DNA from 2 places in the Actinosynnema sp. CA-299493 genome. Region 2 is predicted to be linked to the other one. Evidence: riboswitches for the same ligand, from Rfam matches in the RefSeq annotation. Region 2 holds a riboswitch; the other holds the start of a gene.
The links. Region 2 has a riboswitch for cobalamin ahead of ACQPYE_RS14500 (CbtB domain-containing protein). Riboswitches for the same ligand answer to the same signal wherever they lie in the genome.
Positions count from the first base shown of each region.

Region 1 (14,842 bases), 530 kb from region 2:
GGTGCACGGCCGCGACGGCGGCCTCCGGCTCCTGGCGGCCGGGCGCGTGCACGCCGGCGGCGTAGCTGAGCAGCGACGAGCACCACGGCTCGTTGAGCGTGGTCCAGTTGTCCACCCGGTCGCCGAGCGCGCCGACGACGGACTCGGCGTACTCCGCGAAGCGGTACGCGGTGTCCCGGTTGGCCCAACCGCCCGCGTCCTCCAGCGTCTGCGGGAGGTCCCAGTGGTAGAGGGTCAGCCACGGGGTGATGCCGGCTTCGAGCAGCTTGTCGACCAGCCGCGAGTAGAAGTCCAGGCCGGGCTGGTTGACCGGACCGGCGTCCGGGCGGATGCGCGGCCACGCGGTGGAGAACCGGTAGGCGTGCAGCCCGAGGTCGACCATCAGCTGGACGTCCTCGTCCACGCGGTGGTAGTGGTCGGCGGCGGGGTCACCCGTGTCACCGCCCACCACCGCGCCCGGAAGCTGGCAGAACGTGTCCCAGATGGACGCGGTGCGACCGTCCGCGGTGGTCGCGCCTTCGATCTGGAACGCCGCTGTCGCGGCGCCCCACACGAATCCCTCGGGAAAGGAAATCGACTCCACAGCTACCCCTTCACAGCACCCTGCATGATCCCGGCGACGATCTGCCGACCGAGTACGAGGAAGACGATCAGAATCGGGACCGTGGCCAGCGTGGTCCCGGCGAGCACTAGCGAGTTGTCGACGTAGTAGCCGCTCTGCAACTTCTCCAGGGCGATCTGCATCGTCGGGTTGTCCGCGTTGAGCACGATCAGCGGCCAGAGGAAGTCGTTCCACGACGTCATGAACGTGAAGATGCCCAGCATGGCGGCGGCCGGGCGCACCGCGGGCAGGCACACGTGCCAGAACGTGCGGATCATGCTGCAGCCGTCCATGCGGGCCGCCTCGATCAGCTCGTCCGGCACGGCGTCGGCGATGTACTGGCGCATCCAGAACACGCCGAACGCGGTCACCAGGTTGGGGATGATGACCGCGCCTAGGGTGCCGGACCAGCCGTACTCCGCCATCGCCATGTACAGCGGGATGATGCCCAGCTGCGTCGGCACGGCGAGGGTGGCGACCACGAACACCATCAGCGGTCCGCGGCCCTTGAAGCGCAGCTTGGCGAACGCGAAGCCGGCCAGCGTCGAGAGCACCACGACCGACACGGTGACCGTGCCGGAGACGAGGATGCTGTTGCCCAGCGCCTTCCAGAACGGGATCGTGTCGAGCACGCGGCCCGCGTTGTGGAAGAAGTTGCCGCCGGGCAGCATGGGCGTGTCGGCGGTGAACTTCGCGTCGTCGTGGCTGGCCACGAGGAACGACCAGTAGAACGGGAACGCCGAACCGAGGATGAACGCGATCAGGATGCCGTAGACGACGAAGCCGGGGCGCCGCTCGGAGAGCGACACCGCCTTCGAGCGCCGCGGCTTGGCGCCCCTGGTCCCGGTGGCGGACGGGCGATCGGTGATGGTGGCCATCACGCCTCCCCACTGGACGCGAGCCTGCGGGTGAGCAGGAAGTTGACCCCCGCGATCGCGATGACGACGATGAACAGGACCCAGGCCATCGCCGAGGCGTAGCCGAGGTCGAGGCTCTGGAAGCCGGACTGGTACATGTAGAGCACCACCGTCTGGTACTGGTGGGTCGCACCGCCGTTGGCGCCCGCCGAGGGCGAGAACAGCAACGGCTCGGTGAAGATCTGGAGACCGCCGATGGTCGACGTGACGATCACGAAGATCAGCGTCGGGCGCAGCAGCGGCAGCGTGATGCTGAGGAACTGGCGTACCTTGCTCGCGCCGTCGACCCAGGCCGCCTCGTAGACGTCGCGCGGGATGGCCTGCATGGCGGCCAGCACGATCAGGGCGTTGTAGCCCGTCCAGCGCCAGTTGACCATGGTGGCGATGGCGACGTGGCTCCACCAGCGGTCGGCCTGCCAGTCGATCCGGTCCAGGCCGAACCACTCGACGATGTTGTTCACGGTGCCGTACTGCACGCCGAACAGGTCGCCGAAGATGATGGTCAGGGCGACGAGGCTGGCCACGTAGGGCAGCAGCACGCCCATCCGCCAGCCGGTGCGACCGCGCAGGGCGGTGTTGAGCAGCGCGGCCAGCAGCACCGCGATGATGATCTGCGGGATCGTCGAGATCGCGAAGATGCTCAACGTGTTGACCATCGCGTTCCAGAACTGCGAGTCGGCCAACAGCTCGGTGTAGTTGCCCAGCCCGAGGAACTCCTGCTCGTCCGCGCCCAGCTCCCAGTCGAACAGGGAGATGTAGGCCGTGTAGAGCAGCGGGAAGAGGCCCACCACCGCGAACAGGACGAAGAAGGGGGCGATGTAGAGGTACGGCGAGAACTTCACGTCCAGGCGGGTCAGCCGGTAGCGCCAGCTCAACTTGGCCGGACCGATGTCATCGTTGTCGTCGCGCCGCGGCGGGCGGGGCTCGGCGCCCCGCCCGCGCGCGACCGAAAGCTCGGTCGTCATTACTTGGCAGCCTTCTTGGCTCCCTCGATGACCTTCGCCCACGCCTCGGCGGGCGACGTGCCCTGCTCGACCGAGGTCAGCGCCGGGGAGACCACGTTGTCCTGGATCTCACCGTCCTGCGGGCCCTTGTACTGGGCCGCCGCGACCTTGTTGGCCTGCTCGGCGAACAGCAGGCCGACCTTCTCGCCGCCGAAGTACTCGCTGGTCTGGTTGAGCAGCTCCGGGGAGATCAGCGCGTTGGTCTGGCTCGGGAAGGTGCCCTTGGCCTTGAACGCCTTGATCTGCTGCTCCGGCGCGGTCAGCCACCCGGCCAGCTTGGCGGCCTCGGCCTTGTTCTTGCCCTGCTTCGGGACGGTCAGGTACGAGCCGCCCCAGTTGCCGCCGCCGCCGGGGAACGCCGCGGTGACGGCCCACTTGCCCTTGTGGTCGGGGCCGGCGTTGCCCTCGATGACACCCAGCATCCAGGACGGGCAGGTCTTGGTGGCGAACGCCGACTCCTTGAAGCCGGTCTGCCACTCCGGGCTCCAGGCGGCGAGCTTGGCCGACTGGCCGCCCGCGACCGCGGCGGTGACCTGGTCGAAGATCTTCTTGTCGTCGTTGGTCTCGATCACGAGCTTGTCGTCGCGGTCGAAGTAACCCTTCTCCGCCTGGTTGTGCATCGGGTTGAAGATCTGCGCGGCCGAGTCGAACCACGGCTTGCCGGTCGCCTTGACGTAGGCGTCACCGGCGGCGAAGTACGAGTCCCAGGTCGCGAACAGGGCCTTCACGCCCTCGGGGTCGGACGGCAGCTTCGCGGCCTCGAGCAGGTCCTTGCGGTAGCACATGGCCAGCGGGCCGATGTCGGTGCCGTAGCCGATGAGCTTGTTGTCCTTGGTCGTGACCGCGTCGACCTTCCACTGCAGCCAGCGGTCCTCGCGGACGTCCTTCGGGCCGATCTCCTTCAGGTCCTCGAACTGGCCGGACTTGGCCATGACCTGGCTGAGGAAGCCCTCTTCGACGGCTTCGACGTCGGCGAGGCCGGAGCCCGCGCCCAGCTTGGTGAACAGGTTCTGGTGGTGCGGCGCGCCCTGGCCGGTCTTGCGCTGCGTGACCTTGACGTTCGGGTTCGCGGCCTCGTACTCCTTGAGGAGCTCCTCGTAGCCGAACTCGTTGAAGGTCGCGATCGTCAGCTCGACCTTGCCATCTGGCGACGTGCCGGACCCTCCCGAGCCACAGGCCGTGGCGACTGCGGCAAGCACTGCGGTGCAGGCCATGACTTTGGCCAAGCCTGCTCGACGGTAGCGCACGAGAACTCCTCAGTTGATCGGCGGTGAACGTTCTGGGAGCGCTCCCAGGTTTTGGGGGAGTGTGGTTCGCACCACGGAGTTGTGTCAAGCTCCCGTGTCCGCGCTGTTACCGACGTTGCGTCATTTGCCTTGCTGGACCGATTCTGCTAGCGGTGTGTCCAGTGGTCCGTTCAGGCACTGTTCGTAGACCGGTCGGACACGCTCGGTTCATCTCCGCGCCGAACGGCCCGAAAAGATTCACGAGTCGCGCACCCACTCACCCGCCACCAGTCTGCACCGGAAGTGCGCGCTTGTCCGGCACCGTCCCACCGCGAGTCGCGGACAGTGGCGCGCGGAGTCGTCCGGACGGGTAGCGCGAGTCGGCCGACCGGGTGGCGCCACCGGCCGGCCGAGTCACCTCCGGACGGCCCGCGGCGCGCGCCGGGACGTCCATTCAGGACCAATGATTGACCGAGGTGTTTCGTCACGCGCGCGAGGGGCCCGAATATAGGGGGTACCCCTCATGATCAAACCGTTTCCGCGGCGTTATAGGGCACGTGCGGGCGGCGTGACGGCTCAGCGGCCGTCCTCCAGATCACCCTCGGTTTCCAGGTACGCCTTTCGCAGCGCTTCCAGCGTCGCCGGCTCCGGGTGCTCCCACATACCCCGTTCGGCCGCCTCCAGGAGCCGTTCGGAGATGCCGTGCAGCGCCCACGGGTTGGACCGGGCCAGGAACTCCCGGTTCACCGGGTCCAGCACGTAGCTGGCCACGAGCTGCTCGTACATCCAGTCGGCGACCACCCCGGTGGTCGCGTCGTAGCCGAACAGGTAGTCGACGGTGGCCGCGAGTTCGAACGCGCCCTTGTAACCGTGCTCGCGCATCGCGGCCAACCACCTCGGGTTGACCACGCGGGCGCGGAAGATCCGGTTCGTCTCCTCGTTCAGCGTTCTGGTGCGCACGGCGTCGGGCCGCGTGCTGTCCCCGACATAAGCGGCGGGCGCTTTGCCGGTGAGCGCGCGCACGGTCGCGATCATGCCACCGTGATATTGGAAGTAGTCGTCCGAATCGGCGATGTCGTGTTCACGCGTGTCGATGTTCTTCGCCGCCACCGCGATGCGCTTGTAGGCGCTCTCCATGGCCGGCCGCGCTTCGACTCCGTCGAGTTCGCGGCCGTAGGCGTACCCGCCCCACACCGCGTACACCTCGGCCAAGTCGGCGTCGTCGCGCCAGTTGCGGCTGTCGATGAGCGGGAGCAGGCCGGCGCCGTACGCACCCGGTTTGCTGCCGAAGATCCGCATTGTCGCCCGACGCGGGTCGTCGTGCCGCGCCAGATCGGCTTGGGCGTGCGCCCGGACGTAGTTGTCCGACGCCGACTCGTCCAAGTTCGCGACCAGTCGCACAGCGTCGTCGATCAGTGTCACAACGTGGGGGAATGCGTCGCGGAAGAAGCCGCTGATCCGGACCGTGACGTCGATTCGCGGCCGGTTCAACTCGGCCAGCGGGATCGGTTCCAGACCGGTCACCCGACGCGATTGGTCATCCCATTCGGGCCGGACGCCCAGCAGGGCGAGCACCTCGGCGATGTCGTCACCGGCGGTGCGCATCGCGCTCGTGCCCCAGACCGACAGGCCGACCGACGGCGGCCACTCCCCCGTGTCCGCGCGGTAACGCGCCAGCAACGAGTCGGCCATGGCCTGGCCGGTCTCCCAGGCCAGCCGGGACGGCACCGCCTTGGGGTCGACCGAGTAGAAGTTGCGACCGGTCGGCAGCACGTTCACCAGGCCGCGCAGCGGCGAGCCGCTCGGACCGGCCGGCACGTAGCCGCCGTCCAGGGCGTGCAGCACGTTGGTCAGCTCGTCCGTGGTGCGGGCCAGCCGGGGCACGACCTCGGTCGCGGCGAACTCCAGGATGCGCGCCACGTCCTCGTCGTCGGTGAGGCCGCGGGCCGCGTTCACATCCCAATTGGCGTCTTCCATCGCCTGGACGAGCGCGCGGGCCTGTTCCTCGACCCGGTCGGTGGCGGTCCGGTCGTTGCCGGACTCGGTCAGCCCCAGCGCCTCGCGCAGGCCGGGCAGCGCGGCGACCCGACCGGCCCACATCTGCTTGGCCTGGAGGATCGACAGCACCAGGTTCACCCTGGTCCCGCCGGTGGGCGCCTGGCCGAGGACGTGCAGGCCGTCGCGGATCTGGACGTCCTTGATCTCGCACAGCCAGCCGTCGACGTGCAGGATCAGCTCGTCGAACCCGTCGTCCCCCGGCCGGTCGGACAGGCCCAGGTCGTGGTCGAGCTTGGCGGCCTGGATGAGGGTCCAGATCTGGGCGCGGATCGCCGGCAGCTTGGCCGGGTCCATCGCGGCGATGGTGCCGTGCTCGTCCAGCAGCTGCTCCAGCCGGGCGATGTCGCCGTAGCTGTCGGCCCTGGCCATCGGCGGCACGAGGTGGTCGACCAGGGTGGCGTGCGCCCGGCGCTTCGCCTGCGTGCCCTCGCCCGGGTCGTTGACCAGGAACGGGTAGATCAGCGGCAGGTCGCCCAGCGCCGCGTCCGGGCCGCACCCGGCCGACATGCCCACGGTCTTGCCGGGCAGCCACTCCAGGTTGCCGTGCTTGCCCACGTGGATCACGGCGTCGGCGCCGAACTCGTCCTCCAGCCAGCGGTAGGCGGCGAGGTAGTGGTGGCTCGGCGGCAGGTCCGGGTCGTGGTAGATGGCGATGGGGTTCTCGCCGAAGCCGCGCGGCGGCTGGACCATGACCACGACGTTGCCGGAGCGCAGGGCGGCCAGGACGATCTCGCCGTCGGCGTCCCGCGACCGGTCGACGAACAGCTCGCCGGGCGCCTCGCCCCAGTGCCGCTCCATCCCCTGCCGCGTGTCCTCCGGGAGGGTGGCGTACCACTGCCGGTACCGGGCCGCCGGCAGCCGGACGGGGTTGCCCTGGAGCTGCTCCTCGGTGAGCCAGTCGGCGTCCTGGCCGCCGGCCGCGATGAGGGCGTGGATCAACGCGTCGCCGTCGAGGTCGGCCACGCCCGGCAGCTCGTCGCCGATGTCGTAGCCGTGCTCCCGCATGGCGGTGAGCAGCCGCACGACGCTGGCCGGCGTGTCCAGGCCGACCGCGTTGCCGATGCGGGAGTGCTTGGTCGGGTAGGCCGACAGCATCACCGCGATGCGCCGTTCGGCCGGCGGGATGTGGCGCAGCCTGCCGTGGCGCACCGCGATGCCCGCGACCCGCGCCGCGCGCTCGTCGTCGGCGACGTAGACCGTGAGGCCGTCGTCGTCGACCTCCTTGAACGAGAACGGCACCGTGATGATCCGACCGTCGAACTCCGGGATCGCGACCTGGGTGGCGGTGTCCAATGGGGACAGTCCGTCGTCATTCCCGTCCCACGAGGCACGGCTGCTGGTCAGGCACAAAGCCTGGAGGACCGGCACGTCGAGGGCGGCCAACGCGCCCACGTCCCACGCGTCGTCGTCACCGCCGGCGGACGCGGCGGCGGGCTTGGTGCCGCCGGCCGCGAGCACCGTGACGATCAGGGCGTCCGCTTTGCCCAGTTCGGCCAGCAGCTCCGCCTCCGCCGTGCGGAGGGAGGCGCAGTAGACCGGCAGCGGACGGCCGCCCTTGGCCACGATCGCGTCGCACAGGGCGTGCACGAACGCCGTGTTCCCGGCCACGTGGTGGGCCCGGTAGTACAGCACGGCGATGGTCGGCCCCTCGACCGCGTCCTGCCGTTCGAGCAGGCCCCAGGTGGGCGTCGGCTCGGGCGACGTGAAGCCGTGACCGGTGAGCAGCACCGTGTCGGACAGGAACCGGTGCAGCTGGGCGAGGTTGGCCGCGCCGCCGTGCGCCAGGTACGCGTGCGCCTCGGCGCAGACGCCGCCGGGCACGGTCGACAGCTCCATCAGCGGCGCGTCGGGGTTCTGCTCACCGCCCAGCACGACGACCGGCAGGCCGGAGGCGAGCAGCCGGTCCAGCCCCTCCTCCCACATCCGGCGTCCGCCGAGGATGCGCACGACCACCAGGTCGACGCCCTCCACCAGTGCCGGCAGGTCGTCGACGGCGGTGCGGGCGGGGTTGGCCAGGCGGTAGTCGGCGCCGCTGGCGCGGGCGGACAGCAGGTCGGTGTCGGAGGTCGACAACAGCAGGATCACGTGCGGGCTCCATCCCTCGGGGGTCCTCGCCCCGGTCGTGGGTACGGCGAGCGGAGTTCCTGACTCCCGGGGCCTCCCCCGGTCACAGTGGCGGGACCGCGCCGGATTCACACCGGCTTCCTCCTGCTGCTTCGCCGTTCGGAGGTCACCCTAACGGCAGTTAGCATCCAGTCCATGCCCACGGACCGAGTTCGCCCGGACGCCTGCCCCGGAGCCGTCGACGTGCACCAGGCCGCCGACGGCGGTTTGGCGCGCGTGCGGGTGCCCGGTGGGACGTTGGACGCCGCGCGGGTCGACGTGCTGCGCGCCGCCGCGGTGGAGCTGGGCGACGGGTTCCTTGAGCTGACGTCACGGGCGAACCTGCAGATCAGGGGCTTGGCGCCGGGGGCGGAGCACGAGCTGGGCGCGCGGCTGCGCGATGTCGGCCTGCTGCCCTCGATGACGCACGAGCGGATGCGCAACATCATCGCCGCGCCGCTGGAGGACAACCAGGCGCTGGTCGACGAGATCGACGCGGCGTTGTGCGCGGTACCGGAGCTGGCGTCCCTGCCAGGGCGTTTCCTGGTCACGGTGGGTGGCGCGGTCAGCGGCCTGTCGGGTGACATCGGGCTGGTCGGTGACGCGTTGTTCCTGGCAGGCCACGATTCAGGGCTGCGCGTGACCGATCCCGTCGAGGCCGTGGTGACCGCCGCACGGCTGTTCGGCGAGCTCCGCGGCGAGGCCTGGCGGCTGTCCGAAGTGGACGGCGGTGTGCGGAAGATCACGACGGCGTTGGGCGATCCGGGTGACGCCCGGGTCGAACCGGGTGTGACGCCCGTCGCACCCGGCGCGCACGGCCCCGTCGTCGTCGCGGGCGTGCCGTTCGGGCGGTGGGACGCGCGGCTCCTGGCCGGCGTGCCGGTCCGGCTCACGCCGTGGCGGAGCCTGGTGCTGCCGGCCGGGACCGACACCAGCGGCCTGTTCACCTCGCCGGACTCGCCGTGGCACGGCGTCAGCGCGTGCACGGGGCGGCCGGGCTGCGCCAAGTCGCTGGCCGACGTGCGCGCCGACGCGACCCGCTGGATCGGCGCCAGGACCACGCCGGGCCGGGCGCACTGGTCGGGCTGCGCACGCCGGTGCGGGCGGCCGGCGGGCGACGTGGTGGAGTTCGTCGCGACCGGCGACGGGTACGAGGAGATCAGGTGACCAGCTACGTCAAGGACGGCGCGGAGATCTACCGCCGTTCCTTCGCCACCATCCGCGCCGAGGCAGACCTGGCGCGGTTCCCGTCGGACGTGTCCCGGGTGGTGGTGCGGATGATCCACGCCTGCGGGATGGTCGACCTGGTCGGCGACGTCGACTTCTCGCCGCACGTGGTGCGCGACGCGCGGGCCGCGCTGCTGGCCGGCGCGCCGATCCTGTGCGACGCGCGGATGGTCGCGGCGGGGGTGACCCGGCGGAGGCTGCCCGCCGACAACGAGGTGATCTGCACGCTGGGCGACCCCCGCGTGCCGGGGCTGGCGGCGGAGCTGGGCACCACGCGCAGCGCGGCGGCGTTGGAGCTGTGGCGCGACGACCTGGCCGGCGCGGTGGTCGCCATCGGCAACGCGCCGACCGCGTTGTTCCACCTGCTGGACATGATCGCGGCGGGCGCGCCCCGACCCGCCGCCGTGCTGGGCGTGCCGGTGGGGTTCATCGGCGCGGCCGAGTCGAAGGACGCGTTGGCGGCCGGCGACCTGGGGTTGGAGTACCTGGTCGTGCGCGGACGGCGCGGGGGCAGCGCCATGACCGCGGCGGCGCTCAACGCGATCGCGAGCGAGGAAGAATGACGGGCAAGCTGTACGGGGTCGGTGTGGGTCCGGGCGATCCGGAGCTGGTGACCGTCAAGGCGGCGCGGCTGATCGGCGAGGCCGACGTGGTCGTCTTCCACAGCGCGCGGCACGGGCGCAGCGTGGCGCGCCGGATCGCCGCGCCGTACCTGCGGGACGGGCAGGTCGAGGAGCAGCTGGTCTACCCCGTCACGACCGAGGACTCCGACGACTACCAGGGCGAGATCGACGCGTTCTACGAGGAGTGCGCGGCGCGGCTGGCCGCGCACCTGGACGCCGGGCGCACGGTGGTGGTGCTGGCGGCCGGCGACCCGTTCTTCTACGGCTCCTACATGCACCTGCACAAGCGGTTGGCGCACCGGTACGAGGCCGAGGTCGTGCCCGGCGTGACGTCGGTGAGCGCGGGCGCGGCGGTGATCGGACGTCCGCTGGTGGAGCGGGACGAGGTGCTGACCGTGCTCCCCGGCACGTTGTCGGCGGACGCGCTGGTGGAGCACCTGGCCGGCGGCGACCCGGTGGCGATCATGAAGCTGGGCCGGACGTTCCCGCGGGTGCGGGAGGCGTTGGCGCGGGCGGGCCGGCTGGACGAGGCCTGGTACGTGGAGCGGGCGACGACCGGCGGGCAGCGGACCGCCCCGCTGTCCGAAGTGGACGCCGAGGGCGTGCCGTACTTCTCGTTGGCGCTGCTGCCGAGCAGGCCCGAGGTCCGCGCGGCGTCCGGGGGCCGGGTCGTGGTGGTCGGGCTCGGTCCGGCCGGGCCCGAGTGGCTGACGCCGGAGGCGCGACGGGCGTTGGCGGAGGCCGACGACCTGGTCGGGTACGTGACCTACCTGAACCGGGTGCCGGTGAACCCGCGCCAGCGGCGGCACGCGTCGGACAACAAGGTGGAGGCCGAGCGGGCGGCGTTCGCGCTGGACCTGGCCAAGCGCGGGCGGCGGGTCGCGGTGGTGTCCTCGGGCGACCCGGGCGTGTTCGCGATGGCCAGCGCGGTGCTGGAGGTGGCGACCGAGGAGCAGTTCGCGGACGTGCCGGTGGCGGTGCTGCCGGGGTTGACCGCGGCGCACGCGGTGGCGAGCCGGGTCGGCGCGCCGCTGGGGCACGACTACTGCGTGGTGTCGTTGTCCGACCGGCTCAAGCCGTGGGACGTGATCGAGGAGCGGCTGGAGGCGGCGGCGCGGGCGGACCTCGTGCTGGCGGTCTACAACCCGGCCTCGCGCAGCCGCACGTGGCAGGTGGACAAGGCGCGGGACGTGCTGCTGCGGCACCGCTCCCCCGACACGCCGGTGGTCGTCGGGCGCGACGTCGGCGGGCCGGAGGAGTCCGTGCGGGTGGTGCGGTTGGCCGACCTGGACGCGTCCACCGTGGACATGCGGTGCCTGCTGCTGATCGGCTCCTCGCAGACGCGGGTCAGCTCGCGCGGCACGGTGTTCACCCCGCGCCGCTACCCCGGGTGAGCCGGTCGACGGCTTCGGCCACGGTCCGCACCAGCGGCGCGTCCGGTGGCGGTGGCCGGCGCACGACGACGACCGGGATGCCGAGGTGACGGGCGGCGGTCAGCTTGGCCGCCGTCATCGGCCCCCCGCTGTCCTTGGTGACCAGGACCTCGACCCGGTGCTCGCGCATGAGCCGGAGCTCGCCGTCCACCGTGTACGGTCCGCGGTCCAGCACGAGGTCGAGCCGCGGGTTCGGCGGGTCGGGCGGGTCGACCGTGCGCGCGACACCGCTCGTGAACGCGGCGAGCTCCCGGCGGCCGGTGGTGATGAACGCCCGGCGGCCGGCGACGAGCGCCGCGGCTTCGGCGACGCTGTCCACGTACCGCCAACCGTCCTCGGGCGGCCAGCCGGGGCGGCGCAGGACGAGCAACGGCGTGCCGGTCGCGGCGGTGGCGGCGAGGGCGTTGGCGGTGATGCTCTCGGCGAACGGGTGCGTGGCGTCCACGACCGCGTCCACGCGTTCGGCCCGCAGGTAGGCCACGAGGCCCTCGACGCCGCCGAAGCCGCCGACGCGGACCTCGCCGTCGGGCAGCTTCGGGTCGGCCACCCGGCCGGCCAGCGACGAGATCACCCGCATTCCGGTGAGCGCGGCGGCGAGCTCACGCGCCTCGCCCGTGCCACCCAGTACCAGCACGGTCTTCACGGCTGTTGCATCCTGTCGTCGTGAGCACGAACCTGCGCTTCGGCTGGACCACCGGCGCCTGCGCCACCGCCGCCACCGCGGCGGCGTACACCGCGTTGCTCACCGGCGAGTTCCCCGACCCGGTCGGGATCGTGCTGCCGAAGGGCCGGACGCCGTCGTTCGCGCTGGCCCGGGAGTCCCTGGCGGACGACAGCGCCTTCGCCGCGATCGTGAAGGACGCGGGCGACGACCCGGACGTCACGCACCTCGCGCTGGTCGGGTCCACCGTCCGGCACGGCGCGCCGGGCAGCGGGGTGGTGTTCGAGGCCGGACCCGGGGTGGGCACGGTGACCAAGCCCGGCCTGCCGCTGGCGGTCGGCGAGCCGGCGATCAACCCCGTGCCGAGGCAGATGATGCGCGAGCACGTCGCGCGGGTCGCGGCGGAGCACGGCGGCAGCGGGGACGTGGTCGTGTCGATCTCGGTCGAGCACGGCGCGGAGCTGGCGCGCAAGACGTGGAACCCCCGGCTGGGGATCCTGGGCGGGCTGTCGATCCTGGGCACGACGGGGATCGTGGTGCCGTACTCGTGCTCGGCGTGGATCGACAGCATCCGGCGCGGGGTCGACGTGGCGCGGGCGCAGGGGTACGAGCACGTCGCCGGGTGCACCGGCAGCACGTCGGAGAAGGTCGCGGCGGCGGTGCACGGGCTGCCGGAGGACGCGTTGCTGGACATGGGCGACTTCGCCGGCGCGGTGTTGAAGTACCTGCGCCGCCACCCCGTGCCCCGGCTGACCGTCGCGGGCGGGATCGGGAAGCTGTCCAAGCTGGCGGACGGGCACCTGGACCTGCACTCCGGGCGTTCCCAGGTCGACCTGGGCTTCCTGGCGTCCCTGGCGGGCGATCCCGACCTGGCCGCGGCCATCACGGGGGCCAACACCGCGCTCGGCGCGCTCCGGGTGTGCCAGGCGGCGGGCGTGCCGCTGGGCGACCTGGTGGCGGCCCGCGCCAAGGCCACCGCCGACGACGTGCTGCGCGGCGCGCCGGTCACCGTGGACGTGATCGTGATCGACCGCGCGGGCGCCGTCGTCGGCCGGGCGTGATCCACAGGCCTCCGCCGCCACCCCGTTTCCGTCGGTGCCCGCCGGTAGACTGGAAACCGGGGGGATCCCCGCGCCCGGACGGCTCTCCAAGCAGGCCACCACCGGCTGCGGGCAGCTCACGGACCAGGTCACGACCGGCTGCGGGTGGTCGAGTAGAGGTGGCTGTCCGGGAAGCCCTCGGCGGTCAGCACCCGGCCCACGACGATGACGGCCGTCCGCTTCACGCCCGCGGCCCGCACCTGGTCGGCGATGTCGGCGAGGGTGCCGCGCAGCACCACCTCGTCCTCCCGGCTCGCCCGCGCGACCACGGCAACCGGGCAGTCCGCGCCGTAGTTCGGCAGCAGGTCCGCCACCACCTCCAGGATCCGCTGCACGGCGAGGTGCAGCACGATCGTGGCGCCGGGCCGACCCAGCGTCGGCAGGTCCTCCCCCGGCGGCATGGGGGTGGCGCGGGCCGCCGTGCGGGTCAGGATCACCGTCTGCCCCACGCCCGGCACGGTCAGCTCGCGGTTCAGCGACGCGGCGGCGGCGGCGAAGGCGGGCACGCCCGGCGTCACGTCGTAGGCGACGCCCAGGGCGTCCAGGCGGCGCATCTGCTCGGCCATCGCGCTGAACACCGACGGGTCGCCGGAGTGCAGGCGGGCCACGTCGTGACCGGCGGCGTGCGCGGCGGCGAGCTCGGCCGTGATCTCGTCGAGGTCCAGGTTCGCGGTGTCGACCAGGCGCGCGTCGGGCGGGCAGTGCGCCAGTACCTCGACCGGCACCAGCGCGCCCGCGTAGAGGCAGACCGGTGACTCGGCGATGAGCCGCGCCGCCCGCAGGGTGAGCAGGTCGGCCGCGCCGGGCCCGGCGCCGATGAAGTGGACGGTCACGCGTTCTCCTTGGTCACTGCCCACGTGGTCACGGGCATCTGCGGGCGCCAGCCGGTGAAGCCGCCGATCGCGGTCGCCCGGCTCACCTCGATCCGGGTCAGGTCGCCGCCCAGCCGGCCGTGCCACCGCGTCAGCACGGCCTCCGACTCCAGCGTCACGGCGTTGGCCACGAGCCGCCCGCCGGGTCGCACCGCGTCCCAGCAGCGCTCCACCACGCCGTTGGCGGTCAGGCCGCCACCGATGAACACGGCGTCCGGCCGGGCCAGGTCGAGCGCGTCCGGCGACGAGCCGACGACGACCTCGATGCCCGGCACGCCGAACGCCGTCGCGTTGCGCGTGATGCGCGCCGCGCGCTCGGGGTGCTTCTCCACCGCGATGGCCCGGCAGGTCGGGTGGGTCCGGCACCACTCCACCGCGATGCTGCCCGCGCCCGCGCCGACGTCCCACAGCAGCTCGCCGGGGCGCGGCGCGAGCAGCGCCAACGTCACCGCCCGCACCTCGCGCTTGGTGAGCTGCCCGTCGTGCTCGAACTGCTCGTCCGGCCGACCGGGTGTCGACGACGCGCCGTCCGCGCCGCACTCGACCGCGAGCACGTGCAACGGGTCGGCGTCGTCGAGCGAGTGGTGCACCCGCTCCCCCGGCCCGCCCAACTGCTCCAGCACGGTCAGCCGCGCGTCCGGGGCCAGGGCGGCGACCTCGCGCGGGTTCCCGCCGAGCACGAGCACCCGCCGTCCCGGGTGCAGGTGGGGCACGACGAGCGCGGCGGGCTTGCCGACCAGGCTCACCACGTCCACGTCGTCCAAGGCCCACCCCAGGCGCGCGCACGCCAGCGACACCGACGACGGGTGCGGCAGGACGCGGACCCGCGAAGCGCCCAGCAACCGCGTCAACGTCGTGCCGATGCCGTGGAACATCGGATCGCCACTGGCCAGCACGCCCACCCGCCGTCCGGCGTACCGGGCCAGCAGCCCCGGCAGGGCCGGCACCAGCGGCGACGGCCACGGCACCCGCTCGAACCCGCCCGGCACCAGGTCGAGCTGCCGGGTGCTGCCCATC
Region 1 covers NZ_CP191993.1:2,580,722-2,595,563, reverse strand. Annotated here, with positions in the region: gene ACQPYE_RS12380 (glycoside hydrolase family 1 protein) at 1-574, opposite strand, end outside; gene ACQPYE_RS12375 (carbohydrate ABC transporter permease) at 586-1,479, opposite strand; gene ACQPYE_RS12370 (carbohydrate ABC transporter permease) at 1,479-2,483, opposite strand; gene ACQPYE_RS12365 (ABC transporter substrate-binding protein) at 2,483-3,769, opposite strand; gene cobN (cobaltochelatase subunit CobN) at 4,325-7,891, opposite strand; cobalamin riboswitch at 7,925-8,054, opposite strand; gene ACQPYE_RS12355 (ferredoxin-like domain-containing protein) at 8,066-9,076, shown strand; gene ACQPYE_RS12350 (precorrin-8X methylmutase) at 9,073-9,699, shown strand; gene ACQPYE_RS12345 (precorrin-2 C(20)-methyltransferase) at 9,696-11,153, shown strand; gene ACQPYE_RS12340 (cobalt-precorrin-6A reductase) at 11,128-11,835, opposite strand; gene ACQPYE_RS12335 (cobalt-precorrin-5B (C(1))-methyltransferase) at 11,856-12,914, shown strand; gene cobM (precorrin-4 C(11)-methyltransferase) at 13,043-13,786, opposite strand; gene cbiE (precorrin-6y C5,15-methyltransferase (decarboxylating) subunit CbiE) at 13,783-14,842, opposite strand, start outside.
Region 1: linked by a shared signal. The riboswitch ahead of cobN (cobaltochelatase subunit CobN) and the one ahead of ACQPYE_RS14500 (CbtB domain-containing protein) in region 2 are both predicted to bind cobalamin.

Region 2 (14,842 bases):
GCGCAGCTTGTACTCGCGGAACAGGTCGGCGTGCAGGAACGGCATCTCCACGGCGTCGCGGATCTGCTCGATCTGCCGGTAGAGGCCACCGATGTCCTCGTACCGGACGTCGGGCACCTCCTCCAGCACCAGGTCTTCGACCTCGGCCTTCGGCACGCGCTCGTAGGCGAAGCCCGCCTTCGAGTCGACCAGCAGGGAGTCGCCCGGCTTCAGCGGCGAGTCCATCAGCGGCTGAGCGAGCCAGACGACCCGCTCCTCGTCGGCATGTCCGACGACCAAGGCGCGGCCGATCGAGCTGTCCGCGATCTCGGAGTACAGCACCTCACGCAGCGTGCAGACCTCGCCGGTGCGCTCGAAGTCGCCGCCCTCGACCACGGTCAACGCCTCGTTCAGGCGCACCGACTGGCCGAGGACCAGCGACGGCGTCTCGACCGCGGGCGATACCGAGACCCGCATGCGGCGGCCCGAGGTGAACACGTCCACCGTGCCGTCGTCGAACCTGGCCAGGAACACGCCGTAGCCACTGGGCGGCTGCGCGAGGCGGTCTACTTCCTCACGCAGCGCGAGCAGCTGGCTCCGCGCTTCTCGAAGGGTGTCGATGAGCTTCGTGTTGCGCTCGGTCAGTTGGCTGACGCGCTCCGTCGCCTCCGCCAACCGCTGCTCCAGCAGGCGGACGTGTCGTGGGGATTCCGTCAACTTGCGGCGCAGCAACGCGATCTCGTCCTCCAGGAACCTGATCTGCGCTGTCAGCTCACCAGAGTTGTTGCCCTTGTTCAGCTCGCCACCCTCATCGGGCTGGCTGCCGGGATGACCGTGCTGCATGTCGGCACCCTCCTCCCGTGTTCGTACGACAACGGTACCGGCGATCACCGACAAAAGCCGCCACCCAGCGGGTTCCCGAGCGTCGTGTGATCACACAACCGCCCGCTCGGCCGGATCAACTGCTCCATACCGGTGTCTGCCGGAACCTCCTACCCGCTACCGTGCGTCCCATAACGAGTCGCACGCGCGCAGTCCGGGCAGTGTCCACTGCCACCAGCGGAAAGTTCTAGGAGAACGTGATGTCCGTCCCGCCGCAGCAGCCGGGTCCGTACGGTCAGCAGCCGGGTCAATTTGGCCAGCAACCAGGCCAATTCGGCCAGCAGCCGGGGTACGGCCAGCAGCCCGGCGGGTACCCGCCGCCTGCCCAGGGGTTCCCACAGGGTGGGCAGCAACCGGGCTACGGCCCGCCGCCCGGCGGCTACCCGCAGCAAGGGCAGCCCGGCCCCGGCCAGCCGCCGTACGGCCCACCCGGCCAGTTCAACCAACCCGGTTACGGCCAACCGGGTGGTTTCGGCGACCCCTACGGCACGCCGCCGAAGAAGAGCCCCCTCCCGTGGATCCTGGGCGCCGTCGGCGCGGTGGCCGTGATCGCCGTCGTGGTCGTCCTGGTCGTGACGATGGGCGGTGGCGGCAACGGCACGGCCAAGGACGCCGCCGACTCGTTCGCCGCCGCCGTCACGGCGAAGGACTTCGAGAAGGTCCGCGCCCTGACCTGCGCCGACAAGCAGGACGAGGTCGACGACATGAAGAAGCTCTACGACCCGGCGACCCTCGGCGCGGAGATCGAGAAGCAGCTGGAGGGCCTGCCGGAGGAGATGCGCGAAGAGGCCAAGAAGTCGATCGAGGCGGCGAAGGACGTGAAGATCACCCTCTCCGTGCAGAGCGTCGAGGAGAAGTCCGACACCGCGGCGGTGGCCAACGTCCTCATCAAGTACGAGAACGTGCCGGACGAGATGAAGACGATGATGAAGGACCAGGAAACCAAGATCGACTTCACGAAGACCGACGACGGCTGGGTCGCCTGCGAGTAACGCCCCCAGTCGCACGACGGCCCCGCGCTCAGCCGAGCGCGGGGCCGTTCTCGCTGGTCAGAACCCTGTGGTCAGCCCTTGGACGGCCGGCGCTGCGGCCGGGGCGGCGTGACCCCGTCGGCGAGCCTGCGGGTGGTCAGCAGGAACGCGGTGTGCCCGATCATCCGGTGCTCCGGCCGCACGGCCAGGCCCACCACGTGCCACGGCCGCACGAGGGTCTCCCACGCGTGCGGCTCGGTCCAGTGCTGCTGCTCCCGGATCGCCTCGGTGACCTTCGACAGCTGCGTCGTGGTCGCCACGTACACCACCAGCACGCCGCCGGGGATGAGGCTGCGCGACACGGCGGGCAGCACGTCCCACGGCGCGAGCATGTCCAGGACGACCCGGTCCACCTCGCCCTCGTGCTCGTTCACGTCGGCCACGGTCAGCGACCAGTTGCCCGGCCGCTCGCCGAAGAACTGCTCGACGTTGCGGATGGCGTGGTCGGCGTGGTCCTGGCGGACCTCGTACGACGTCACGCTGCCCTTCTCGCCGACCGCGCGCAACAAAGAGCAGGTCAGCGCACCCGAGCCGGCACCGGCCTCCAGCACCCGCGCGCCGGGGAACACGTCGCCGTACATGACGATCTGGGCGGCGTCCTTAGGGTAGATCACCTGGGCGCCGCGCGGCATGGACAGCACGTAGTCCGACAGCAGGGGGCGCAGCGCCAGGAACGACGTGCCGCCCACCGAGACGACCACGGACCCCTCGGGCTGCCCGATCAGCTTGTCGTGCGACAACGCGCCGCGGTGCGTGTGGTACTCCTTGCCCGGTTCGAGCACGATCGTGTAGTGCCGTCCCTTCGGATCGGTCAACTGCACCCGGTCTCCCGGCTGGAACGGACCACTGGCGGTGCTCACCGCGGCGAACCTCCTGCTTAAACGCGTGTCAACAGCGCACGATGGTCGCACGGGCGCCGTACACGGCCCGTAGCGGCCTACCGACGCCCGGCCACGCGTTCCGGTAGCTCGCCACACCAGCGCGCGCACGCGTGCCGGGTAGCCGGCCACCAGCGCGCGCCACGCGTTCCGGTGGCCGCCCACCAGCGTGCGGCCACGCGTTCACTCCCCCTTGTCGGCGACCTCCCGCGTGAGCCGGCCCTTCACCAGCTCGGTCACCGTGTGGTACGCGGGCCAGCCCACCAGCCAGATCACACCGACGAGCGTGATGCTCCCCATCTGCCCCCACAGCGCCTGCGTGCGCTCCGGCGTGCCCACGACGTACATCAGCAGCAGCATCACCGAGCAGGCGATCGCCCACGCCACCGCGAACTTGCCCCACTCGCGCCACTCGTGGCGCACCCTCGCCAGGCCGTGCTTCGGCGGCTTCACCGGCGGCGGACCACCGGCGAACCGGTGGGCGACGCGCTGGTCGGCCCACCGCATCATGGTGTGCCCGAACGCCACGCTCACCCCCAGGTAGATCGCGGCGAGCCCGTGCACGCTCGACGCCTCGCCCCCGGACCTCAGGTCGAACACGGTCGCGACGAGCAGCACCACGTCCACCAGGGGTGTGCAGGCCAGCAGCACCGCCCCCAACCTGCGCATCCGCAGCACGTACCGGGCGAGCAACCCCGCGCCCAGCACCACCCAGAACCCGATCTCACACGCGACGATGAGGACGACCAACGGTTCAACCACGTCCTCAATGCTGCCGTCCGCGGATCTTGCGCGCGTCGGCGGGCCGACCGATCCCGGGTCATCAGTTCGTAGGACGCCCCGGGCCCGGCCCTGTGCTGTGATGACGGGGTGGAGCTCCGCCCGAACCGCCGCGACGCGCTGGTCGTGGCGGCCTTCTTCGCGGTGGGGCTGCTGGCCTACGTGCTCGGCTTGGACAAGGTGACGGGCGACCGGGACGCGCACACCCCGATCGGCCTGCGGGTGGCGGTGCTCGCGGTGGCGTGCGTCGGCCAGCTGTTCCGCCACCGGGCGCCGGTGGCGGCGTTGGGCGTGGTCGGCGCGGCCGCGGCGGCGGACCTCCACCTCGGGGTGAGCATGCCCGTGATGATGGTCGGCATCGACGTGCTGTTCGTCGCCGCCCTGGACGGTTCGCGCAGGTTGCGACTAGTGCTGGTGGGCCTGGTCGCGGCGGCGACGGTCGGCGTCACGGCGACGGTCGCGGTGATCGGCGACTGGCGGCTGTCGTTCTACACGGGGTTGCAGGTGTTCTCGCTGCTCGTGGTGCCCGTGTGGTGGGCGACGAACGTGCGGCGGCACCGGGAGGGCGCCGAGCAGGTCGCCCGCATCGCCGAGCTGGACCGGCGGGCCGCGGTGAACGCCGAGCGCAACCGGATGGCCCGCGACCTGCACGACGTGGTGGCCGGGCACATGTCCGCGATCGCGATCCAGTCCGAGGCCGTGCTGTCGCTGCGCTCGGGCGACCCGGAGACCGCCCGCGCGGTGTTGAAGTCGGTCCGGGAGAACAGCGTGCGCGCGCTGGCGGAGATGCGGACGATGATCGACGTGCTGCGGGCCGACGAGCCGGTGGACGAGCCGGTGGCGGTGCGGCTGGCGGACGCGGGCAGGCTGGTCGAGTCGGCCGCCGCGGCGGGGCTGGACGTGGAGCTGCGCGGCGCGGACGTGGGCGAGCTGCCGGTGGGCGTGGACGTCGCGGCGTACCGGATCGTGCAGGAGGCGTTGACCAACGCGGTGAAGCACGCGCCGGGCGCGCGCACGTCGGTGGCGCTGGAACGGCAGGTCATGCGGTTGGTGGTGGTCGTGCGCAACGACGTGGTGGACGGTCCGCGCGGCACGGGGACGGGAACGGGGTTGGTGAGCATGGCGGAACGCGCCCACCTGGTCGGCGGGGTGTTCACCGCGGGTCTCGACGGGGCCGGCGGCTGGGTCGTGCGGGCGGAGTTCCCGCTGTGATCCGGGTGGTGGTGGCCGACGACCACGCGGCGATCCGGGCCGGCCTGGTGATGATCCTCGGCGACGCGGACGGCGTCGAGGTGGTCGGCGAGGCGGCGGACGGCGCGACGGCGGTGCGGCTGGCCAAGCGGCTGGCGCCGGACGTGGTGCTGATGGACATCCGGATGCCCGGTGTGGACGGCATCGAGGCGACCAGGCAGCTCAGCGGCGTGTGCGACGTGCTGGTGCTGACGACGTTCGACCTGGACGAGTACGTGCGCGGCGCGCTGCGGGCGGGCGCGGCGGGGTTCCTGCTCAAGTCGGTGGAGGCGTCCGCGCTGGTGGACGCGGTGCGGCAGGTCGCGGCCGGTGACGGCGTGCTGGCGCCGAGCGTGACGCGGCGGGTGATGCGGGAGTTCGCCTCGGCCGTGCCGCGGGCGCGACCGGCCGGGTTGGACGCGTTGACCGACCGCGAGGTGGAGGTGCTGCACTGCCTCGGTGAAGGGCTGTCGAATCACCAGATCGGGCGAAAGCTGCACATCGGCGAGACGACGGTGAAGACGCACGTGTCGCGGGTGCTGACGAAGCTGGGCCTGCGGTCGCGGGTGCAGGCGGCGATCCTGGCGCAGGAGGCCGGGTTGATCGGCGGCCAGGGCGAGGACGGCCAGGTCAGCGGCGGTGCAGCGCGGCCTTGAGGTCTTCGCGGCGCAGCACGCCCGCGGGCCGTCCCTCAAGGTCGACGACCAGGTACTCCCAGGCGGCGGTGCCGTGCACGCGTTCGACCACCTCGGCGCCGGTCTCGTTCTCCAGCAGCACGGTCTCCGGCCGGATCGGCACGGCGGCCTGCTCGGCGGGCGCGTGCGGCGAGGTGCTGGCCAGCCGGCGGGCCAGCTCGCGGTCGAGCAGGCCGGCGGCGACGCCGTCCGCGCGGACCAGGACCACGCCCCGGCCGGCGGACGCGGTGAGCGCGCCGGACACCGGGCTCTCGGCGGGCAGTTGGAGCACGGGTCGGACGAGTTCGCCCAGCGTGAGCCCGTCCGGCCAGGTGCTGCGGCGTTCGGCGGTGAACTCGCCGCGCGCGCCGGCCACCACGAACCACGCGGTCAGCAGGCACACGCCGAAGCGCAGCCAGCGGTCCTCGGCGCCGTCGAGCACGCCCCAGACCGCCCAGACGACGAGCAGCGCGGCCACCACGCCGCCGCCGATCACGGCGGCCTTGGTGCCGGTCGCGCGGCGGCCCGTGACGGCCCACACGCCCGCGCGCAGGATCCGGCCGCCGTCCAGCGGCAGGCCGGGCAGCAGGTTGAACACCGCGACGGCGGCGTTGGCGAACGCGGTCTGGGCGATCAGCAGCCAGGCCGCGTCGGGCTGCGGGATCGTGGAGGCGGCCACCGCGAACGCGCCCGCCAGGATGATGGAGACGATCGGGCCGGCGGCGGCGATGGCGCCCTCGTGGGCGGGGCGGGTCGGCGTGCGCATCACCTCGGACACGCCGCCGAGCAGGAACAGGCGCAGCCGGCGCACCGGCAGGCCCAGGCGCAGGGCGACCAGGCTGTGGCCGAGCTCGTGCGCCAGCACGGAGAGCCCGAGGAAGATCGCGAAGGTGGCGGCGAGGAGCACGCCGGTGAGGCCGCCCGTGCCGGGCGCGATGCGGCCGACCAGCGGCGCGTAGAGCACCACGATGGCCGCCGAGCCCAGCCACCACGAGGGCGCGAGCAGCACCGGTATGCCGGCCACGCGGAACAGCGGCAGCCCACCGTCCCGGCCGACCTGCCGTCGCCAACCACCCGTCGTCGCCACGTGCAGAGCCTAGGCGGCCGGGTGTATCAGGACTGTGTTGGATCAGCGGCCGGGTCGGGCGGGTCGGGTCGGATCAGGTCGAACGGGGGGCGGGCCGGCTCAGGTCAGGACAGGTCGCCGAGCCGGGCGCGCAGGCCGTCGAGGATGAGGTCGAGGCCGAAGCCGAGCGCCTCGTCCTCCCCTCCCCCGGCGGCCTCCGCCAGCGCGGCCCGCACCGCCGGGTACCGGTCGCCGCGCTCGCGCACCACCTCGACCAGGATCGCGCCGAACCGCGTGCCCGCGTCGCCGTCCGGTGTCGTCGCGCCCTGCTGGGCGATGTTGCGGACGTGCCCGGCGAGGACGGCCAGCACGTCCATCCGCTCGGCGCCGCCCAGGCCGGCGCCGTCGAGCACGGCCAGGGCGGTCTCCATCCAGGCCAGTTCGTTCGGACCGACCACGCGCGGACCCATGGTGGCCTCCAGCACCCACGGGTGGCGCACGAAGCCCGGCAGCAGCGCGAGCGCCCACGTCCGCCTGCGGCGCCACCACCGGCGGCATGGGCACGGGCACCGCCGTGGTCGGCGCGTACGTGCTCGCCGGCGAGCCGGCCACGGCGAACGGCGACCACGAGGCGGCGTTCCGGCGTTACGAGGACCGGATGGGCGACTACGCCCGGCGGTGCCAGAAGGGCGGCGACCGGACGGGGAGGTTCCTGGCGCCGGCGAGCCGGTTCGCCCTGCGCGCGCGCAACGGGCTGCTGGGCAACGAGTTCCTGCTCGGCCTGATGCCGAAGGCGGGCAAGGGCATCACGAACAAGATCGACCTGCCGGACTACGCGCACGCCGCCGGGTAGCTCCCGCGCGGTTCGGACCTGATCTTGTCGGGGGGTTGGCCTATGGTTCTGGGCCATGGCAGTGCCGACGATCACCGAGCGCCCCGTGCGCAGGCCAGCGCTGTCGCCCTCGCGAGCGGGCGACTTCAAGCAGTGCCCGCTGCTCTACCGCTTCCGCGCCGTCGACCGGCTGCCCGAGAAGCCGACCAGGGCGCAGGTGCGCGGCACGGTGGTGCACGCGGTGCTGGAGGACCTGTTCGGCCTGCCCGCCGACGAACGGCTGCCGGAGACGGCGCGGGCGCTGGTCGGTCCGGCGTGGGACCGGGTGCGGGCCGAGCGGCCGGAGTTCGCCGAGCTGTTCGCCGAGGGCGATCCCGAGCAGGAGCGGTGGCTGGCGTCGGCGGAGGAGCTGCTGGACGGCTACTTCGGGCTGGAGGACCCGCGCCGGTTCGACGCCGACGCCCGTGAGCTGCTGGTGGAGTGGGAGCTGCCCTCGGGGGTGCTGCTGCGCGGGTACGTCGACCGCGTGGACGTGGCGCCCACCGGCGAGATCCGGGTGGTCGACTACAAGACGGGCGCCGCGCCGCGCGAGGTCGGCGAGGCCAAGGCGCTGTTCCAGATGAAGTTCTACGCGTTGGTGCTGTGGCGGCTGCGCGGCGTGGTGCCGCGGCAGCTGCGGCTGATGTACCTGGCCGACCGGCAGGCGTTGGCCTACCAGCCCGACGAGGCGGAGCTGACCCGGTTCGAGCGCACGCTGGAGGCGATCTGGGACGCCATCCTGCGCGCGGCGAAGTCCGGCGACTTCCGGCCGAACCCGGGTCGGTTGTGCGACTACTGCGACCACAAGGCGCTGTGCCCGGCGTTCGACGGCACGCCGCCGCCGTACCCGGGCTGGCCGGAGCCGGACGCCGGCACGGAGACCGCGCTGGACCGGGCCGACTGACGAAAGCCGCGACCGCCGCGGGTTCGACGCTGATGGGGTTCTGCTGATGGACGCGTTCTACGAACGACTGGACGACGACCGGTTCGCCTCCACCGGGCACACCACCGGTCCGTGGGGCAACGGCAGCCAGCACCTGGGGCCGCCGTCGGCGCTGCTGGTGCGGGCGCTGGAGCGGTGCGCCCCGCGGCCGGAGGCGGTGCTGTCCCGGGTGGCGTTCGAGGTGCTCGGCCCGGTGCCGGTGGCGGAGCTGACGGTGACCGCGTCGGTGGTGCGGCCGGGGCGTTCGGTGGAGCTGTTGTCGGCGGAGTTGGCCCACGAGGGCCGCCCGGCGCTGCGGGCGAACGCGTGGCGGATCGTGGCGGGCGACACGGCGGCGGTGGCGTCCGACGCGGGTGCGCCGCCGGTCCCGCCGGCCGGGTGCGAGCCGATGGACGTCCCGGAGCACTGGCGAAGCGGCTACCTGGCCGCGATGGAGTGGCGCTCGGTCAGCGGCGGCGTCTTCACGCCCGGCGACGCGGTGGTGTGGGCGCGGTCGCGGGTGCGCGTGGTGGCCGGCGAGGAACCCACCCCGGCGCAACGCCTGTTCACCGCGGCCGACTCGGCGAGCGGCGTGTCCAGCCGGCTGGACCTCCGCACGTGGTACGCGATCAACACCGACCTGACCGTGCACCTGCACCGCGAACCGGTCGGCGAGTGGTTCGCCCTGGACGCGCGCACGGTGATCGGACCGTCGGGTGTCGGCGTGGCGAGCAGCGTCCTGCACGACGAGCACGGGCCCGTGGGGCGCAGCGCGCAGTCGCTGTTCGTGCGGGAGCGCTGACAGTCGCCACCGGCACGTGACGCGAGCACCATGGGGGGATGAGGTTCGCGGACCGCTTCGACGCCGGACGGGTGCTCGCCCGGGCGCTGGCCGGCGAGTCGTGGACCGATCCCCTGGTGCTCGGGCTCGCCCGGGGTGGCGTGCCGGTGGCGTTCGAGGTCGCCTCGGCGCTGGGCGGTGAGCTGGCCGTGGCCGTCGCGCGCAAGATCGGCGCGCCCGGCCACCCCGAGTACGGCATCGGGGCGGTCACCGCGGCCGGTGAGCCGATCTTCGACGACGAGGCGCTGCGCGCGCTCGGCCTCACCCGCGAGGACCTGGCCGAGACGTGCGAGGCCGAACGGCGGGAGGCTCGACGGCGGCTGGACCTGTACCGCGACGGCCCCGTGCGGCTCGAAGGCCGTGACGTGCTGGTCGTGGACGACGGCCTGGCCACCGGCGTCACGGCCCGCGCCGCGCTGCGCGAAGCCCGCGAGCAGGACCCGCGCCGCCTGGTGCTCGCGGTGCCGGTGGGCTCGGCCGACGGGATCCGCGCGGTGAGCGCGGACGCCGACCTGGTGGTCTGCCCGCACCCGCGGACGGATTTCCGGGCGGTCGGCCGGTTCTACGGCCACTTCGACCAGACCACCGACGACCAGGTGGTCGAACTGCTGCGCCGTCAGACCGCGTGATAGTGCTCGACGGTCGGGAACGGGTCGTAGAAGTGGTGCAGCAACGCCTTCCACCGCGGGTACAGCGGACCCTGGCGGAAGCCGACCGTGTGGTCCTCCAACCGTTCCCACCGCACCAGCAGCAGGTACCGGGACGGGTGCTCGACCGACCGCTGGAGGTCGAGCGAGACGAACCCGGGCGACCTCGCGACGACCTCCCGCGCCTGGTCGAAGGCCCGCTCGAAGTCCGCCTCCAGGCCGGGGCGGACGTCGAGCGCGGCGACTTCCAGGATCACAGGTGCTTGTAGACGTCTTCGAGGGTGAGGCCGCGGCCGAGCATCAGCACCTGCACCCGGTACAGCAGCTGGGAGACCTCTTCGGCCAAGCGCTCGTCGGACTCGTGCTCCGCGGCGATCCAGACCTCGCCCGCCTCCTCCAGCACCTTCTTGCCCTGCGCATGCACCCCGGCCTCCAGAGCCGCGGCGGTGGCGGAGCCCTCAGGGCGGGTGCGTGCGCGTTCGCTCAGCTCGGCGAACAGCTCGTCGAAGGTCTTCACGGGGTGTGATCCTCCCATCCCCCGAACGGCCGCAGGCACCCAGGTCAGGCGTGCACCGACCGCGCGGCGCGGACCCGCGCCCGCAGACCCGCCGCCTGGGCCACCGCCGACGCCACCGCGAACACCACGCCCGGCCCGGGACGCGGCCCGGCCATCGGCGCGACGTGCCCGAAGACGTGGGACGCCTCGTCGTAGCCGGTCGCGACGACCGCCGCCGCCACCACCGCCACCACGGCGAACACCGCCGATACCGGCCAGGCGACCTTCGCCGACGCGTGCGCCACGACCGCCGCGCCGAGGTAGGCCCACCACAGCGGCAGGCGCGACAGCTCGACGTCGACGTCGCCGTAGGTCGCCCACGGCACGAGCGCGGCCAGCACGGTGAGGCAGATCGAGACGATGGTCCACTTCGCCAACGGCGTCACCGGGCGAACCCTAGATCCCGTAGTGCGGGCCGGTGAAGGGCCACACCTCGGCGATCCACCTCGGCACGAACGCGTCCAGCGCGCGCTCCAGGTCGGTGCCCACGCGGTCGTCCACGACCCACCACGAGATCCGTGCGTCGACGTGCTCCTCGTCCTCGACCGGGTCGATGTAGACGCACCCGAACAGCTCGGTCTCGTCGGCGTTGAAGAGGGCGTAGTTGAACGACTGGTGCGCGTCCTGCTCCCGTTCGTGCCGGGCGAGGTCGACGCGGTCCTGCTCGTGGGTCATGTGGGCGGGCGGCCAGCCCCACTGCTCGCCGTAGAGCGACCACAGCCGTTGCCGCGAGCCCATCACGGCGGGGTAGTCGACGTCCACATCGGACTCGCGAATGGGGCGCAGGTGGTGTTCGTCGTCGAGCGGGACGTGGGTGGGGTGGGCGAAGTCAGCGGGGAGCCACGGCATGGCGCGGATTCTGCGTCGGCCGGGGGCGCGACCGCCACCGAAAAACCGATGGCGCGATTTCGGGCACACCGAACACACTGCACCGATGACCGGTGGGCTGGTGCTGCGGACCGCGCGCCCGGAAGACCTCGACCAGATCGGCGCGCTGCTGGCCGACCGGGGTGAGCCGGAGGACGCCGTCGACCACCGCCTGGTGGTCGAGGACCCGGACGCGGGCTGGGAGGCGTGCGCGGTCGTCGTGGACGGCGACCGGGTCGTGTCCACCGCGACCCTGCTGGACGAGACGCTGGTTCTCGACGGGGTGGAACTCCCGGCGGGTCAGGTCGAGCTGGTCGCCACCCACCGCGACTACGAGGGCCGCGGGCTGGTGCGCGCGCTGATGGGCTGGGCGCACGAACGGTCCGCCGCGCGCGGCCAACTGGTGAACGTGATGCTCGGCATCCCCTACTTCTACCGCCAGTTCGGCTACACCTACGCGATCCCGATCTCCGCCACCCGGCCGGTGACGAGCCGTCCCGACGGCGGCGGGCACGCGGTGCGCGAGGCCGGTGTCGAGGACATCCCGGCGATGGCCCGGCTCCAGGACGCCGAGCAGGCGCGGGCCGACCTGCGGATGCCGCACTCCCCCGCCCTGTGGCGGTGGTTGGTGGCGCGGGACGGCAGCACCGAGTGGCTGGTGGAGCGCGACGGCGTGCCGGTCGCCACGGGGCGCACCACCCCGCCGGAGGAAGGCGGGCGGTTGGGCGAGGTGGCGGCCGTGGACGAGGCGGCGGCGCACGCGCTGCTCGCGTTGACCGAGGCCGCCGAGGTGACCGAGCGGCCGGGGTCGGTAGCGGGTGAGGCGCTGGAGCCGTTCCTCGGGCCAGCCGCAGCGGAGGCGAACTCGTACTACGTGCGCGTCGGCGACCCGATCGCGGTGCTGGAGCGCTTGCGGCCGGTGTTCGGGCGGCGGCTGGCGGCGGCCGGGTTCGCCGATCGGGAGGGCGAGGCGGTCGTCTCGTTCTACCGGTCGCACGTGCGGCTGCCGTTCGCGGCGGGCGAGGTCGGTCCGGTGGTGGCGGGTGGGCGGATGCAGGCGCCGGGCGCGGCCGGTGGCGCGGGGGTCGCGCCGGACCTGCTGGCGTCGCTGCTGTTCGGCCCGCACGGGATCGAGGGCCTGACCGCGCGTTTCCCGGACGTGTACCCGGGCCCGGACGCCGAGCTGGTGCACGCCCTGTTCCCGCCGGTGCGCGGCGACCTGATGACGTTCTACCTGGTGTAGGTCAGGTGGCGGCCCGGAACAGCTCCCGCGCTCGCGCGATCGACCGCGCCAACGCCTCGGGCTCCGGCCGCAGTCCCGCCACGATCGCGTCGAGGTCGCGGTAGTGGACGTCGACGCGCCGGCCGTCGACGGTGAGCCAGGCGCCGCCGTTGAAGACGCCGCCCCAGCCGCCGATCTCCGAGACCTCGCCCTGCCGGCCGATCGCGCGCAGGTAGGCGGGGTCGAAGTCGCCCCGGTAGCAGACGGCGAGGTCCCAGTCGCTGTCCGGGGTGTGGGTGCCCTGGGCGCGCGATCCGCACCCCAGTGCGTCCACGGCAGACTAGGACACGTGTCCGAGTTCGCCCGAGTCCTGGCCACCCTGCGGCAGATCCGCGGCCTCAGCCCGTTCTTCGCCCTGGACGTCGGCCGCCCCGACGACACCTGGCACGACGGCGCGGCCCTGTCGCACGGCACCGCCCTGCCCGACACCCTCGACCTGATCTCCGCCCGGTACCGCACCCGGGAGCGGCGGGTGGCCGCGTCGCTGTTCTTCCTCGGCTACACCGCGCGGCTGCTGAGCCCGGTCGTCGCCGCGCGCGCGGTCGGCGGAGTCGTGCCCGACATCCGCCCCGACAACCTGTGGTGGCGCTACACCCCGGAGGGGTTCCAGGTCCGGCTCAAGGACCCGGTCGGCGGCGTCGGCGTCGCCGAGTCGCTGGAGCCGGTGGTGGAGGCGGTGCACGCGGTCACGTCGGTGGCCCGCGGCCTGCTGTGGGGCAACGCGGGGTCGTCCATGGCGGGCGCGCTGCGCACCATCAGCCGCAGCGGCGTGGACTGCGCCGCGCTGGTCGACGAGCTGTTCGCCGACCCGCCGCTCAAGGGCACCGGCGAGTTCATCCCGTTCCCCGGCGAGATCGCGTTCCGGCGGCGCAGCTGCTGCCTGTACTACCGGCTCGACGGCGGCGGCACGTGCGGGGACTGCCCGTTGCCGCCGCGCTGAGGCGCGGAACACGACAACTCGTCTGGTCGGTTGTGCCGGCCCGCGCTCCGCCTCTACGGTCGCAGCGCCGCAGTGGACGGGAAGCCGGTGTGAATCCGGCGCGGTCCTCGCCACTGTGACCGGGGAGCCAACCCGCCGAGAACGTCACTGGCCGCGCGCAGCGGCTGGGAAGACGCGGGGACGGCGTCGATCCGGGAGTCAGGAGACCGGCTGCGGCACGAGTTGTTGTTGACCTTCCACGAGGTATGGAGGAGGCCGTCATGACGAGCCCCGCGCACCCCCTTCCCACTCCCCTCCCCAGGTGGGCCTACGCCGTCGCACTGGTCGCGTTGACCGTGACCTGGCTGGTCCTGCAGGAGAACGGCATCGCGCTCGGCCACGCCGCCGAGACCGTGCACGAGTTCTTCCACGACGGGCGCCACGCGCTCGGCGTCCCGTGCCACTAGGCGCGGCCGACATGTCGACGAACACCTACAAAGGCCTGCTGCTGCGCGGTGTCGGCGCGGGCGCGGTGGCCGGGCTGCTCGCGGGCCTGGTCGGGGTGCTGGTGGTCGAGGCGCCGATCCGGGCGGCGCTGGCCGTCGAGCGGGCGCGGCCCGACGCGGGCCACGGGCACGGCGAGCTGTTCAGCCGCGGCACGCAGGTGGTCGGCGGTGTGATCGCCGCGGTGGTGGTGGGTGTCGCCGTCGGCGCGCTGTTCGCCACCGCCTACGCGGGCTCGCGGCGCTGGTTCACGTCGAAGGCGCCGTTCGTCCGGGCGGTGGCGCTGTCGGCGGCGGCGTTCGGCGCGGCGGCGTTGCTGCCGGCGGTGAAGTACCCGGCGAACCCGCCGGCGGTGGGCGACCCGGGCACGGTGGAGTACCGCACGGTGCTCTACCTGGGGCTGATCGCGGCCGGGCTGCTGGTGGCGGTCGGCGCGAGCCTGCTGGCGTCCCGGTTGGGCCACCTCGGCGCGCCGGTCCGGGCCACCGCCGTGGCGTCGGCCGTGGTGGCGGCGGTGGTCGTGCTGCTGGTCGTGTTCCCGGCGACGCCGGACGCGGTGCCGTCGGACGTGCCGGGCAGCGTGCTGTGGGAGTTCCGGCTGGCGTCGCTCGCCGAGACGGCCACGCTGTGGCTCGGTCTCGGCGTCGTGTTCGGCCTGCTCGTCGACCCGGCCACGCGTCGGGCGAAGCGGGTGTCAGCGGTCTAGCAGCGGGGCGAGCGTCCCGAGGTCCACGCCCACCAGGGACTCGCGGAACACGCGGCGCTCGCCCTGCTCCACCGGCACGTCGCAGGGCACGACCAGGACCGTGCAGCCGGCGGCCACGGCGGAGGCGACGCCGGTCGGCGAGTCCTCGACCGCGACGCACCGGGTCGGGTCGACGCCGAGCAGCCGCGCGGCCCTCAGGTACGGGTC
Region 2 covers NZ_CP191993.1:3,106,082-3,120,923, reverse strand. Annotated here, with positions in the region: gene arc (proteasome ATPase) at 1-822, opposite strand, end outside; gene ACQPYE_RS14590 (Rv0361 family membrane protein) at 1,062-1,853, shown strand; gene ACQPYE_RS14585 (tRNA (adenine-N1)-methyltransferase) at 1,925-2,752, opposite strand; gene ACQPYE_RS14580 (hypothetical protein) at 2,954-3,532, opposite strand; gene ACQPYE_RS14575 (sensor histidine kinase) at 3,641-4,762, shown strand; gene ACQPYE_RS14570 (response regulator) at 4,759-5,436, shown strand; gene ACQPYE_RS14565 (site-2 protease family protein) at 5,411-6,541, opposite strand; partial or broken gene ACQPYE_RS14560 (TetR/AcrR family transcriptional regulator C-terminal domain-containing protein) at 6,646-7,056, opposite strand; gene ACQPYE_RS14555 (hypothetical protein) at 7,077-7,373, shown strand; gene ACQPYE_RS14550 (RecB family exonuclease) at 7,429-8,295, shown strand; gene ACQPYE_RS14545 (thioesterase family protein) at 8,339-9,115, shown strand; gene ACQPYE_RS14540 (phosphoribosyltransferase) at 9,154-9,783, shown strand; gene ACQPYE_RS14535 (antibiotic biosynthesis monooxygenase family protein) at 9,771-10,058, opposite strand; gene ACQPYE_RS14530 (phosphoribosyl-ATP diphosphatase) at 10,055-10,318, opposite strand; gene ACQPYE_RS14525 (hypothetical protein) at 10,363-10,743, opposite strand; gene ACQPYE_RS14520 (N-acetyltransferase) at 10,754-11,206, opposite strand; gene ACQPYE_RS14515 (GNAT family N-acetyltransferase) at 11,292-12,467, shown strand; partial or broken gene ACQPYE_RS14510 (nucleotidyltransferase domain-containing protein) at 12,550-12,762, opposite strand; gene ACQPYE_RS14505 ((2Fe-2S)-binding protein) at 12,796-13,446, shown strand; cobalamin riboswitch at 13,492-13,675, shown strand; gene ACQPYE_RS14500 (CbtB domain-containing protein) at 13,707-13,892, shown strand; gene ACQPYE_RS14495 (CbtA family protein) at 13,904-14,635, shown strand; gene ACQPYE_RS14490 (HAD family hydrolase) at 14,624-14,842, opposite strand, start outside.